DNA from 3 places in the Kocuria sp. CPCC 205263 genome. Region 1 is predicted to be linked to each of the others. Evidence: riboswitches for the same ligand, from Rfam matches in the RefSeq annotation. Region 1 holds a riboswitch; each other region holds the start of a gene.

Region 1 (4,202 bases):
AGCTCAGCTCGATGCCGTCGAGCACGAGGGGGTCGGGGTGCGGGGCGGTCACGTCAGCCTCCCTGGACGGCGGTGATGATCTCGATGGACTGGCCCTCCGCCACGGGGGTCCGCCGCCAGCGGCTGCGGGGCACGACCGCGGCGTCCACGGCCACGGCCACGCCGAGGCGCCCGCCGTCCAGCGGAGCGCCGTCGGGGCCCAGGGCCCGGCCGACGGTCTCGGCGACGAGGTCGACGACGGTCGCCTCCGCCGCCACGCGGTGCGGGCGGCCGTTGAGGGTGATGGCGGTCATCGGGTACTCCTGCTCCGGGGCCCGGGCCCGGCGGCGGCCGGCGCGGGATCCCCTGGACGGGCCTCGACGGGGCGGTCGAAGCGGTGCGGGTCGGTGGTGGCGAGGTGCCCGGCGTCGGCGGCCGGATCTGCTCCGGCCCCGCCGTCCACCAGCTGCGCGGCGAGCCGGGCGGCCAGCGGGGCGAGCAGGACGCCGTGGCGGAAGTAGCCGGTGGAGACCACGAGCCCCGGCACCGGCGAGTCGTCCGGGTCGCGGACCCGGCCGAGGTACGGGATGTCGTCCGGGGTGCCGGGCCGGGCGCGGGCCAGCACCTCGACCAGCTCGAGGTCGGCCACGCCGGGCACGAGCGCCTGGGTGTCGCGCAGCAGCCGGAACACGCCGCCGGCGCTGGGACCGGTTAGGTCGTCCTCGCGGGAGGTCGCCCCGATCACCACGGTCCCGTCGGCGCGGGGCACCAGGTAGACGGGCACCCCGTGCACCAGGCCGCGGACCGTGCGCCCGAGCAGCTCCGGCGCCCCGGCGGGGACCCGGGCGCGCAGGATGTCCCCGTGCACCGGCCGCAGCGGCGGGTGCCAGTCCTCCGGCAGCCCTTCGAGCTCGCCGAGCCCGGCGCCGGGGGCGAGGACCGTCCAGGTCGCGGAGACCATCCCGCCGCCGGCCAGGCGGACGCCGGTCGCCGCGCCCTCGGCGTTGCGGCGCAGACCCGTGGCGAGGTCGTGGACGAGGCGGGCCGGTCCGCCGTCGCGCGCGGCCGGGAGCCCGGCGGGCTCCGGGAGGTCGGGGAGTTCCGGGGCGACGAGGGCCGCGAGCAGCCCGGCCACGAGGCGGCGCGGGTCCACCTGGTGGTCGTCGGGGATCCGGAACGCCGCGGACAGCCGCGGACTCAGGGCCGGCTCGAAGGTGCGGGCGGCGCGCAGGGTCAGCGGCTCCACCGTCATGCCGTGGCGCCCCTGCAGCGCGCGGAGGTCCGCCAGGGCCTGCCGGTCGGCGGCGTCCACGCCGCAGACCAGGGTCTCGGTGGCCCGGTGGCCCACCGTCCCGCCGGCGGCCTGCTCGAGGGCGGCCACGAACGCCGGGTACTCGGCGGCCGAGGCGGTCATGAGGGGGTACAGGGGCTCCTGCTGGTACTGGACCTCGCTCACCGGGGCGAGCATCCCGGCCGCGGCGCGGCTGGCGCCGGAGCCCGGCTCGGGGTCCACCACGACCACCGAGCGGCCGCGGCGGCGCAGCTCCCAGGCGGTGGCCAGGCCGATCACCCCGGCGCCGACGACGGCGACGTCGGCGCGGACGTGCTCGGGCCGGTCGACCAGCGGGTGGGGCGCGGTCGTGGGGGCGGGGTGTGCGGCAGTCACAGGGAACGTCCTTTCCTCCGGCGGCATGACCCGCATCAGGTGTGGCGGTCGGCGATGGTCGCCCTCTCAGCCCCCGGTGGGGCTCCCGCAGAACCGCTGACCTATCATCAGCGTGTGACCCACCCTACCCGTGACGCCTCCGCCCCCGCCGAGTCCTCCCTGCGAGACACCCGGACGGCCCGCCTCCTCGCCGCCCGGCTGTACGTGTGCACGGACGCCCGCCGGGACCAAGGCGACCTCGAGGAGTTCCTGCACGCCGTCTGTGCCGGCGGTGCGGACATCGTCCAGCTGCGGGACAAGAGCATCGACGCGGACGAGGAGATCGCCGCGCTGGAGCTGCTGGGCCGGGTGGCCGCCGAGTACGACGCCCTGTTCGCGGTCAACGACCGCGCCGACATCGCCGCGCTCGTGGGCGCCGACGTCTTCCACGTGGGCCAGCACGACCTCAGCCCCACCCAGGCCCGGCGGCTCCTGGGCCCCGACGTGCTGATCGGGCGCTCCACCCACGACCTCGGACAGGCCACGGCGGCGCTCGAGGACGCGGACGTCGACTACTTCTGCACCGGGCCCGTCTGGGCCACGCCCACCAAGCCGGGGCGCCCGGCCACCGGGCTGGACTTCGTCCGCGCGGTCGCCGAGCTGACGGAGGCCCGGCTGGACGCGGACCCGGAGGTCCTGCCCGTGCCGTGGTTCGCCATCGGCGGCATCGACGAGCCGCGGCTCCCGCAGGTGCTGGAGGCCGGGGCGCGCGGCGTCGTCGTCGTCCGCGCCGTCACCGAGGCCCCCGATCCCCGCGTCGCCGCCGGGCAGCTGCGCGGTCTGCTCCCCGCCTGAGCCCGGGGCGGCCCGCCGCCCGGCTCACCGTCGGCTCCCCGCCGCCGTCCAGCACGTTCTGAGAGCATGGACGCAGGACGACGACGGAGAGGTGGCCCATGGACCCCGAGCTCGACCCCCAGGTGCGGCACGCGGTGGAGCGCCCCGCGGAGACCGCCCGCGGCCCGGAGGACGCGCAGTTGCGCGTCCGGCTGGCCGGTGAGCCCGCCCGCCGCGCCCTCGGCACGCACTGGGAGCAGGGCCTCCCGGAGGACGCCGCCCCGAGCGACGACCGGCTCGCCGCCGCCGTGCTGCTCGCCACCCTCTTCGGCGACACCTTCTGGCTGGAGCGCGCCGCCCGGCTGCCCAGCGACGTGCCGGGGTGCCCGTCCGCGCCGCCGAGCGGGCTGCTGGAGCTGACCCGGGTGCCGGGCGCCCGGGCCGCCCTGGCCGCCGTGCTCGAGCGCCCGCTGCTGACCGGGCTCCTGGAGTGGGGCACCAACCCCCTCCCGGAGCAGCCCCCGCTGGCCGTGGCGCGGGCCGCCCGGGACCTGGGCGTCCCCGACGACGGGCGCGTCTACAAGGTGGTGCGCCGCCGCGCCGAGCGCTTCCTGGCGCGGGAGCACGACGGGTCCGAGCCGCTCGAGCAGTTCGTGACCCTGCTGAACGAGGCGGAGCGGGGCCACCGCGAGGACGGGCCCGTGCTCTCGGGCGAGACCCTGCCGCCGGCGGCTCCCCCGGTGTCGGGCCCGACCGCGGGATCCTCCTCCGCGGCCGGCCCGGCCGCGGACGGTGACATCCGCCCGGGCACGCCCCCGCCCGGCGCCCCTCCGGCGGGCTCGCCCGAGAACCCCCAGTGGGGGGTGAGCCCCGCGAGCCCGGCCCCGCCGCCCCCCGGGCAGTTCCCGGGCCAGCACCCCGGACCGGGGGCACCCGGCCCGGGCGGTCCCGGTGCCGGTGCCCAGGGCACCTCCGGGCCGGTGTTCGGGCCCGGCCCCGGCGGGTGGCCGCCGCGCCCGGCCGAGCCCGAGGAGGACGACTCCGACAACCTCAAGGCGTGGGGGTTCGTCTTCCTGGGCATCCTGGCGGTGATCGCCGCCCTGATCTTCATCCTCTGAGCCCACCGCACCACCATTTACTTGCACAGGAAAGCTTCTGGGACTATTCTTGGGGACATATCAACCAATGCGCCGCCCCTGCCGACGGAGAACCCCGCGATGCCGATCTTTCCCCAGAACCCCGCTCCCCAGAGCCTGACGAAGCGCCCCGCCGAGGACCTGCTGTCCGCGGACACCCGGATGGGCGCGGTGGAGCTGCTGGTCTCCGACCTGGACACGATGGTCGCCTACTACTCGGACGCCGTCACCCTCGACGTGCTTGCCCACGCCGGGGACACCGCGGTCCTGGGCCGGGACGGCCGGACGGTCGTGCGGCTGCGCCAGGTCAAGGAGCTCCCGCCGGCCCGCCGCGGGCAGGCCGGCCTGTTCCACACCGCGGTGGTCTTCGACGACGAGCCGGCCCTGGCCGCGGCGCTCGCGTCCGTGGCGACCGTGGCGCCCCGCTCCTTCACCGGCAGCGCCGACCACCTCTACAGCCAGGCCTTCTACTTCGACGACCCCGAGGGCAACGGGGTGGAGCTCTACACGGACCGCCCCCGCGAGACGTGGCGGCGGGAGCCCACCGGCCTGCTCACGCTGGCCTCCAACCCCCTGGACCCGAACGGCTTCCTGCAGGAGCACCTGGC
Region 2 (4,202 bases), on a different contig from region 1:
AAGAGGTTGGCGGCGTCGAAGTGCGGCACGAGCGCGACGACGGTCACCCCCAGCGCGAGGACCGCGACCACGGTGATCCCGAACATCAGCTTGAGCGCCTCGCCCACCCCGTACATGTGGATGCCCATGAACACCAGGTAGGTCACGAGGTACACGGGCCAGGAGTTGGTGATCCCGAACAGGCCCAGCGCCTCGATGTAGCCGCCGATGAACGTGGCGATCGCCGCCGGGGCCACGGCGTACTCGATGAGCACGGCCATCCCGGTGGCGAAGCCGCCGAGAGGGCCGAGGGCCCGGCGGGCGAACCCGTACCCGGCGCCCGCCGTGGGGAGGGTCGAGGAGAGCTCGGCGAGGCCGAAGACCATGCAGGTGTACATGATGCCCATGAGCACGAAGGCGATGAGCAGCCCGCCCCACCCGCCCTCGGAGAGCCCGATGTTCCAGCCGGAGAAGTCCCCGGAGATGACGTAGGCGATGCCCAGGCCCGCGAGCAGGACCCACCCGGCGGCGCCGGAGCGGAGCTGGCGGTGCTGGAAGTACTCGTCGGTGCGGGTGGGCTGTGCTGAGGATTCGGGCATGGGACGATCCCTCCGGGATTCCACAAAGGTCTGAAAACAGACGTTTGGCGCGAGTGGTCACAGTCTGTGGGCTGTCCCGTGCCCCGTCAAGACCCCGCGGCGCGCCGCCGGGCGGCCGCCGGGCCGGGCACGGGACCGCGTCGCGGTGGAGCCGGCCCCCCGGATGCCGCAGAATGGTGGGCATGAACCAGACCACGTCCTCAGCCACTGACCGCCCCGGCCGCGCCCGCTCCTGGGCCCTCATCGCCATCACGGCGGGCTTCCTCGTCTCCGCCGCCCTGATCATCGCGGTGGGCGTGGTTGCCATCGATCTCACCCACTAGGACCTCGGCCGGCCGTCCCGGCCGGAGGCAGCGGCGCGCCGCCCGGACCGGGCGGCGCGCCGCTGCTGCTCGTGGCCCGGCCCGGCGCGGTGGGCGGGGTCCCGCCGGAGGCGGTCCCCGGGGACCGTGACACCATGGGCGCACGTCGCACCGCAGGGAGGAGCGCCACCGTGAGCGATCCCGTCCAGCACCCCCGCATCCGGCCCGTGCGCCAGGGCAACGCCTTCGAGGAGGCCGTGGAGCGGATCCTCGACTCGATCCGGCTCGGCCTGTTCCGCCGGGGCGAGCGGCTCCCGCCCGAGCGGGAGACCGCGGCGATGCTCGGCATCTCCCGCGCCACGCTCCGGGAGGCCCTGCACGAGCTCCAGGTCGCCGGGGTCCTGGAGGTGGTCCGGGGCCGGTACGGCGGGACCTTCGTGACCGGTCGCACCGCTCTGCCGGACGAGACCCTCCCCCCGGTGGACCCCGCGGACGTCGAGGACGTGCTCGTGTTCCGCGCGGTGGTCGAGCCCGCCGCGGCGGAGCTGGCCGCGGCGGCGTCCCTCAGCGCGGCCGCCCGGGAGCACCTGCTCGCGTGCCTGCGGCAGGTCGAGGAGAGCGCCCCGGAGGACTACCGCCCCGCCGACGCACGCTTCCACATCGCGGTGGCCGAGCTGGGCGGCTGTCCCAGCCTGGTCCGCGCCGTCGCGGAGGTGCGCTCGCGGGCCAGCGACCTGCTGGACCGGATCCCCGTCCTGCCGGTCAACCTCGAGCACTCCGACCGTCAGCACCGCGAGCTCACCGACGCCGTCCTGGCAGGTGACGCCCCCGCCGCCCGGGCCGCCTCCCTCGCGCACCTGGAGGGCACGGCCGCGCTGCTGCGCGGTTTCCTCGGGCACGCCGGGCAGTCCGACGACGACGCCCCCGGGGACGACCGCGGCCCGGTGTGACCCGCCGCCGTGCGAAGAACGGGCCGGCCTGCGGGACCGGTGCTTATACTCGTCCGCAGTGACACGGGGTGCCGGCGCCGCACGACGAGCCGGCTGAGATGACACCCGTCGAACCTGATCCAGTTAGGACTGGCGAAGGGATGTCCTGCCGGGACCGGCCGTGACCGGCCCGCGTCTCCTCGCCCTGACCCCAGGGAGACCCATGCAGATCGCAGAACAGATCGTCCTCGTCACCGGCGGAGCTCGAGGGCTGGGCCGCAGCGTCGTCGAGGCCTTCGCCGCCCAGGGCGCGAGGGTCGTGGTCAACTACCGCGCGTCCCGGAAGGCCGCGGAGGAGCTCGCGGAGCAGCACGGCCCGGACCGGGCCGTGGCGCTGGTTGCCGACGTCACCGACGCGGAGCAGGTCGCAGACATGCTCCGCGCGGCCCGGGAGCACTTCGGCTCCCCCGTCACCACCGTGGTCAACAACGCGCTGGCGGACTTCTCCTTCAACGGCGACGCCCGCTCCTCCGCGGAGGAGATCCGCTGGGAGGAGTTCCACGCCCAGTTCGCCGGCAGCGTCCGCGGGGCGCTCAACACCGTGCAGCAGGCCCTGCCCGGCATGCGGGAGCGGGGTTTCGGCCGGGTCGTCAACGTCGGCACCAACCTGTTCCAGAACCCCGTGGTCCCGTACCACGACTACACGGCGGCGAAGGCCGCGCTGCTGTCCCTGACCCGCACCCTCGCCAAGGACCTCGGCGCGCACAACGTCACGGTCAACATGGTCTCCGGAGGTCTGCTGCGCACCACCGACGCGAGCGCCGCCACCCCGGACGAGGTCTTCGACTACATCGCCTCCACCACGCCCCTGGGCCGGGTCACCACACCGGCCGAGTTCGCCGACGCCCTGCTGTTCTTCGCCTCGCCGTGGGCGCGCTCGGTCACCGGGCAGAACCTGGTGGTCGACGGCGGGCTGGTCCTCGACTGATGGGGGGCGCCGTGACCGCGCCGCGACAGCTGCACCTCAACGCCTTCCTCTTCGGCGCGGGCCATCACCAGGCGGCCTGGCGGCACCCGGACTCCCCACTGGAGCAGCTCGGGGACATCGCCCACTGGGAGCGCCTCGCCCGCACCGCCGAGCGCGGCCTCCTCGACGCCGTGTTCTTCGCCGACGGGCACAGCGCCGGTGACGTGGCGGACGGACCCCGGTGGTTCCTCGAACCGCTCACGGCCCTGTCCGCGATGGCGCGGGCCACGGAGCGGATCGGGCTGGTCAGCACGGTCTCGACGACCTTCTGGACGCCGTTCCACGCCGCCCGCCTGCTGGCCTCGCTCGACCACATCAGCCGCGGGCGGGCCGGCTGGAACGTGGTCACCTCCATGTTCGACGCCGAGGCGCGCAACCACGGCCTCCCAGGAATGCCACCGCACGCCCAGCGCTACGCGCGGGCGGCAGAGTTCATCGACGTGACCCATCGGCTGTGGGACTCGTGGTCCCACGACGCCCTGGTCGGCGACCGGCAGGGCCTGCACGCCGACCCCGAGCGGGTGCGCCGGATCGACCACGCCGGCGAGCACTTCCGCGTGGACGGTCCGCTGACCGTGCCGCGCCCGCCCCAGGGGCGTCCGGTCCTGTTCCAGGCGGGCGCCTCCGGGCCGGGCCGGGACCTCGCCGCCCGGCACGCCGAAGCGGTCTACGCCGTGGCCTACGACCTCGAGAGCGCGCGGGAGTACCGCACCGATCTGAGGCAGCGCGTCGCCGCGGCCGGACGGGACCCGGAGGGCGTGGCCGTCATGCCGGGCCTGGTCGCCTACGTGGGCTCCACGGAGGAGGAGGCCCGGGCCAAGCAGGCGGAGGTGGACGCCTTGCTGCCCTCGGAGCAGTCCCTGGCCCAGCTGTCCGCGTTCGTCCAGCAGGACTGCAGCGACTGGGCGCTGGACGCCCCGGTCCCGGAGCTGCCGCCGCTCGAGGGCTTCACCGGACCCCAGGGCCGGTACGCCACGATCCTGCGGATCGTGGCCGTCGAGCGGCCCACGGTGCGGCAGCTGCTGGGCCGGCTGGCCGCCGGGGGCGGGCACTGCACGGTGGTCGGCACCCCGGAGACCGTCGCGGACCGGATGGAGCGCTGGTTCCGCTCGGGCGCGTCCGACGGCTTCAACCTCATGCCGCCCCGGCTGCCGGACTCCCTCGACGACTTCGTGGACCACGTGGTCCCCGTCCTCCAGCGCCGAGGACTCTTCCGCACCCGGTACACCTCGTCCACGCTGCGCGGGCACCTGGGGCTGCCGCGGCCCGGCGGCGCTCAGTGACGTGCTGCGGCGCCTGTTGCGGCGGACGACCCCGGCGCCCCAGGATGGTCGGTCAGCACGTCGTGGACCGGTCGGCGCAGGCT
Region 3 (4,202 bases), on a different contig from region 1:
CCGCTCCGGCGCCGTGCCCCAGCTCTCGAGGGCGTCCTGGACGTGGTGGAAGTGGTGGACGGGCCCGCTGCCGTGGCCCACCTCGAGGTCCCCGGCGGCCTCCAGGGCCCCGCGCAGCCAGTCCCGGGCGATCCGCAGGCTCCGGGGCCAGTCCCCGTGCCGGGCCTGGAGGGTGGCCAGGGCCGAGGAGAGGGAGCACCCGGTGCCGTGGGAGTTCTCGGTGGGCACGCGGGCGCCGTCGAACGCCACGAGGGGCTCGGGGGCGTCCGGGCCCACGAGGGCGTCGGGCGTCCGGTCCCCCGTGAGGTGCCCGCCCTTGACGAGCACCAGGGTGCCGTGGGCGCGGGCCACGCGGTGGCCCTGCGCGAGGGCCTCGTCCCACGACGCCGCCGTGTCCTCCCCGGCGAGTACGGCGAGCTCCTGCAGGTTCGGGGTGATCAGGTCGGCGAGGCCGAGCATCGAGCGCAGGGCGTCCTCGGCCTCGCGCTCCAGCAGGCGGCCCCCGGAGGTCGCGACCATGACGGGGTCCAGGACCACGACCGGCGGCCGATGGGTCCCGAGCCACCGGGTGACGGCCTCGATGACCGGCACGGACCCGAGCATCCCGATCTTGACGGCGTCGATCTCGACGTCCTCGGCGACCGCGTCCAGCTGTGCCGAGAGGAACTCGACCGGCGGGACGTGGATGTCGCGCACGCCCACGGTGTTCTGGACGACGACGGCGGTGACGGCGCTCATCCCGTAGCCGCCCATCGCGGCGATCGACTTGAGGTCCGCGTGCTGGCCGGCCCCGCCCGTGGGGTCGGTGCCGGCGATGGCCAGGACGCGGGGCACGCGGGCGGTCACGGGGCCACCCCCCCGGCGGGCACGGCGGTGAAGGCCCGCAGGTAGCGGGCGGCCGCGGCCGCGGGGTCCGGGTCGGCGCAGATCCCGGAGACCACGGCCAGCCCCGCGGCGCCGGCGGCGCGCAGGCCGGGGGCGTCCTCGACCCGCACCCCGCCGATGGCCAGGCAGGGCAGGGCCGTGCGGGCCGCGGCGCGGGCGAAGCCCTCGACGCCCAGCGGCTCAGGGTGGTCGGGCTTGGTGCGGGTCGCCCGCACCGCCCCGACGCCCAGGTAGTCGACCGTCCCGGCCGGCAGTGCGGCGGCAGTATCGAGCTCCTCCGCCGTGGCGGCGCTGAGGCCGAGCACGGCGTGCGGGCCGCAGATCTCCCGGGCGAGCGCCACGGGCAGGTCCGACTGGCCCACGTGCACGCCGGCCACGGGGGCGCCGGCCGCGCGGGCGGCGAGGTACACGTCGGCGCGGTCGTCCACGAGCACGGGCACCTGCCGGCCCACGCGCTCGGCCACGGCCGTCAGCAGGGCGACGAGCTCACGGACCGGGGCGTCCTTCTCCCGCACCTGGACCATGGTGGCTCCCCCGCACACGGCGGCCGCCACGACGTCCGGGACCGTCCGGGGGGCGCTCAGGGCGGTGTCCGTCACCAGGTGCAGGGCCAGGGCCGCGGGGTCGAGGCGCGGGCTCATCGGGCGCCCTCCTCGCGCACGAGCTCCGCCCGGGCGGCGATCCCCTCCGGGGTGACGGCATGCAACCGGTCCAGCAGCGCCACGGCGAAGGAGCCGGGCCCGGCGGAGTCGGCGGCCGCGTCCTCGGCCGCGAGGGTGTACACCGTGGTGGCGGCCACCGCCGCGGCGGCCGGGTCCGTGCGCACGGCGGTGAACGCGGCCATGAGGGCGCCCAGGGCGCACCCGCCGCCGGTGATGCGGGTCAGCAGGGGCGTGCCGTGCGGCACCCGGACCACGGTGCCGTCCGGGGAGCGCACGAGGTCCACGGGCCCGGACACGGCCACCGCCGAGCCGGCCCGCTCGGCGAGCGCGGCGGCGGCGTGCCGGGCCGCGTCGACGCCGTGGGTCGCGTCCGTGCCGCGGCCGCCGGCGCCGCCGGCGAGGGCCATGACCTCGGAGGCGTTGCCGCGCACGATCGCCGGCTCGAACCCGAGCAGGTCGCGGGCCAGCGCCGTGCGCACGGGCAGGGCACCCACCGCGACCGGGTCCAGGACCCAGGCCCGGCCCGCGCGGCGCCGGGCCCCGACGGCCTCGTAGGCGGCGCCGCGCTGCTCGGCGGTGGGTGTGCCGGTGTTGACGAGGAGGCCGTCGGCGAGCTCCGCGAAGACCCCGCCCTCGCCCTGGATGTCGGTCATCGCCGGGGAGGCGCCCACGGCGAGCAGCACGTTGGCGGTGAAGTTGGTGACCACGGCGTTGGTGATGCACTGCACCAGAGGCGCCGCGGCGCGCAGGTCCTCCAGGGCCGCGGCGGCGTCCTCGGCGAGCACGGGGTCCGGCGGCACCGGCCTCCCGGGTCCTGGTGTGCGGGCGGACGGGGGTACGGCATCGCGCATCTGCGACATCCCTTCGCTAGTACTGGCTAGATCAGGTTCGACGGGTGTGTTCTCAGCCGCTCGTGCGGCACCCCGTGTCTGGTGTCCTGCCAGTCTAGTCGTCGTGCGGGAGCCGGGGACGCGGACGGGCCAGGTCCGAGGGGGCGGGGGGCCGTCGAATCAGAAGAAGCCGTTGCCGTGCGGCATCCGCTCCGGCACGGGCTGGACGACCCCCCAGTGCTCGAGGATCCGCCCGTCCGCCACCCACCAGAGGTCGTAGCAGCCGGCCGGGACCGGGTCACCGGCCCCCTCGCCGCCGAGCTCGAGCAGGGCCTCGGTGACGGTGAGGACGAGGTCGCCCTCGCCGAGCACACGGTGCAGGGTGTGCCGGGCGAGGCGGGCGTCCGGGCCGGGGCCGTGCTCCACGTAGCGCGGGTCGCGGGCCAGCTCCTCGAGGGAGTCCCGGTCCGCGCCGATGAGCCGTTCGTGCACCCACTCGGTGAGTAGCGCCTTGTTGACGGCGGTGTGCTCGTAACCAGTGATCTCCGTGGGTCCGTCGATCCGGTGCCTGCCGGCGGCTCCTCCGGGCAGCGGGGCCAGCGCGTCCCAGTGCTCGGCGATCCGCCCGTCCTGCACGCGGAAGACGTCCACCGCCACCACCGGGTCCGGGCCGAAGCCGTGGTACACGCAGTGGACCGCGACCATGTCCCCGTCCTCGAGCATCCGCAGGGGCTCGAACCGGAAATCTGGGGGCAGCTGCTGGAACATGCCCCGGAGTCCCTCGCGGCCGTCGGGCGCCAGCGCGGAGTGCTGCCGGTAGTCCGGGGCCCAGTGCCGGTCGACGGCCGTGAGGTCCCGATCGCCGAAGAGCTCGGTGCCGGCGGTGAGTACGATCTGCTTGCTGCTCATGGCCATCCCCTCGGCGCTGCGGGCCGCGGATCCGACGGATCGGCCCGGTCGGGCGGCCCGCGTGTCGTGCGACCACGCTACCCGGGCCGAGCACGGTCCGACAGGGACGCGGAGCGTATGACGGCGGAGGACCCCGACCGTGCCGGTCGGGGTCCTCCGTGGTGCTGCTCGGCGGGGCGGGTCAGCCCCGGTCGGCGGGCCGGCCGCTGGTGAGGTCCTCGGCCTTGACGCCGACGCCGACGACGGTCGGCGCCCGGCGGGAGGGGTCCTCCGGGGCGCGCTGGGCGACGGTCTTCGCCTCGTGCCGGGCGCCCTCCGCGGCGGCCGCCTGGCCGGCGGTCACCTCGGCCTCGCCGGTCCGCGCCGCCGGGGCCGAGGCCCGCCGGGAGCGCCGCCGGGGCCGCACGGGCTCGACGCCCGCCTGCTCCGCGACAACCGCCGCGGCCGGGGCGGGCGCCTGCCGCTCCGTGCGCTCCTGTGCCACGGGCTCCTGGGCCGAGGCCTCCGCCGCAGCAGCGGTCCTCTCCGCGGCGTCATCCGCACCGGTGATCGTCTCGGCGGCGGCCTCCGGGGCGGCGGAGCCGGCGTCCGGCCCCCTCTGCCCGACGACCTCCGCGAGGGAGTCCAGGCTCAGCGGCCGGGCCTCGGCGGGCTCGACGACCACGGCGTGGCCCTGCGGCAGGTCGATGACCTCGCCGTTGATGGTCAGGCGCGAGCCCTGCTCGCCCGGCGCCCCCTCGGCGGGGATCTGCTCCGGGGCGGCCGGGGCGGTGTCCTCCCCCTCCTCCGGCTGCTGCTCGGCGGCGGTGTCCCCGCCCTGGCCGCGGCCGCGGCTGCGCTTGCCGCGGCGCTTCTTCCGGGAGCGCCCCGAGCCCTCGGGCCGGGACTCCGCCGGCTGGGCGGCCTCCTCGGCGCG

The links. Region 1 has a riboswitch for thiamine pyrophosphate ahead of RF647_RS18030 (FAD-dependent oxidoreductase). Riboswitches for the same ligand answer to the same signal wherever they lie in the genome.
Region 2: linked by a shared signal. The riboswitch ahead of RF647_RS12935 (3-oxoacyl-ACP reductase) and the one ahead of RF647_RS18030 (FAD-dependent oxidoreductase) in region 1 are both predicted to bind thiamine pyrophosphate.
Region 3: linked by a shared signal. The riboswitch ahead of thiM (hydroxyethylthiazole kinase) and the one ahead of RF647_RS18030 (FAD-dependent oxidoreductase) in region 1 are both predicted to bind thiamine pyrophosphate.

What each region holds. Positions count from the first base shown of each region.
Region 1 covers NZ_JAVKPV010000018.1:11,722-15,923, reverse strand. The annotation lists gene RF647_RS18040 (thiazole synthase) at 1-52, opposite strand, end outside; gene thiS (sulfur carrier protein ThiS) at 54-293, opposite strand; gene RF647_RS18030 (FAD-dependent oxidoreductase) at 290-1,645, opposite strand; TPP riboswitch at 1,641-1,744, opposite strand; gene thiE (thiamine phosphate synthase) at 1,850-2,479, shown strand; gene RF647_RS18020 (hypothetical protein) at 2,578-3,576, shown strand; gene RF647_RS18015 (VOC family protein) at 3,676-4,202, shown strand, end outside.
Region 2 covers NZ_JAVKPV010000007.1:114,016-118,217, forward strand. The annotation lists gene eat (ethanolamine permease) at 1-578, opposite strand, end outside; gene RF647_RS12925 (hypothetical protein) at 761-901, shown strand; gene RF647_RS12930 (FadR/GntR family transcriptional regulator) at 1,072-1,830, shown strand; TPP riboswitch at 1,885-1,988, shown strand; gene RF647_RS12935 (3-oxoacyl-ACP reductase) at 2,033-2,797, shown strand; gene RF647_RS12940 (LLM class flavin-dependent oxidoreductase) at 2,809-4,119, shown strand.
Region 3 covers NZ_JAVKPV010000003.1:56,627-60,828, reverse strand. The annotation lists gene RF647_RS05025 (bifunctional hydroxymethylpyrimidine kinase/phosphomethylpyrimidine kinase) at 1-846, opposite strand, end outside; gene thiE (thiamine phosphate synthase) at 843-1,526, opposite strand; gene thiM (hydroxyethylthiazole kinase) at 1,523-2,347, opposite strand; TPP riboswitch at 2,390-2,483, opposite strand; gene RF647_RS05010 (nuclear transport factor 2 family protein) at 2,558-3,286, opposite strand; gene RF647_RS05005 (Rne/Rng family ribonuclease) at 3,468-4,202, opposite strand, start outside.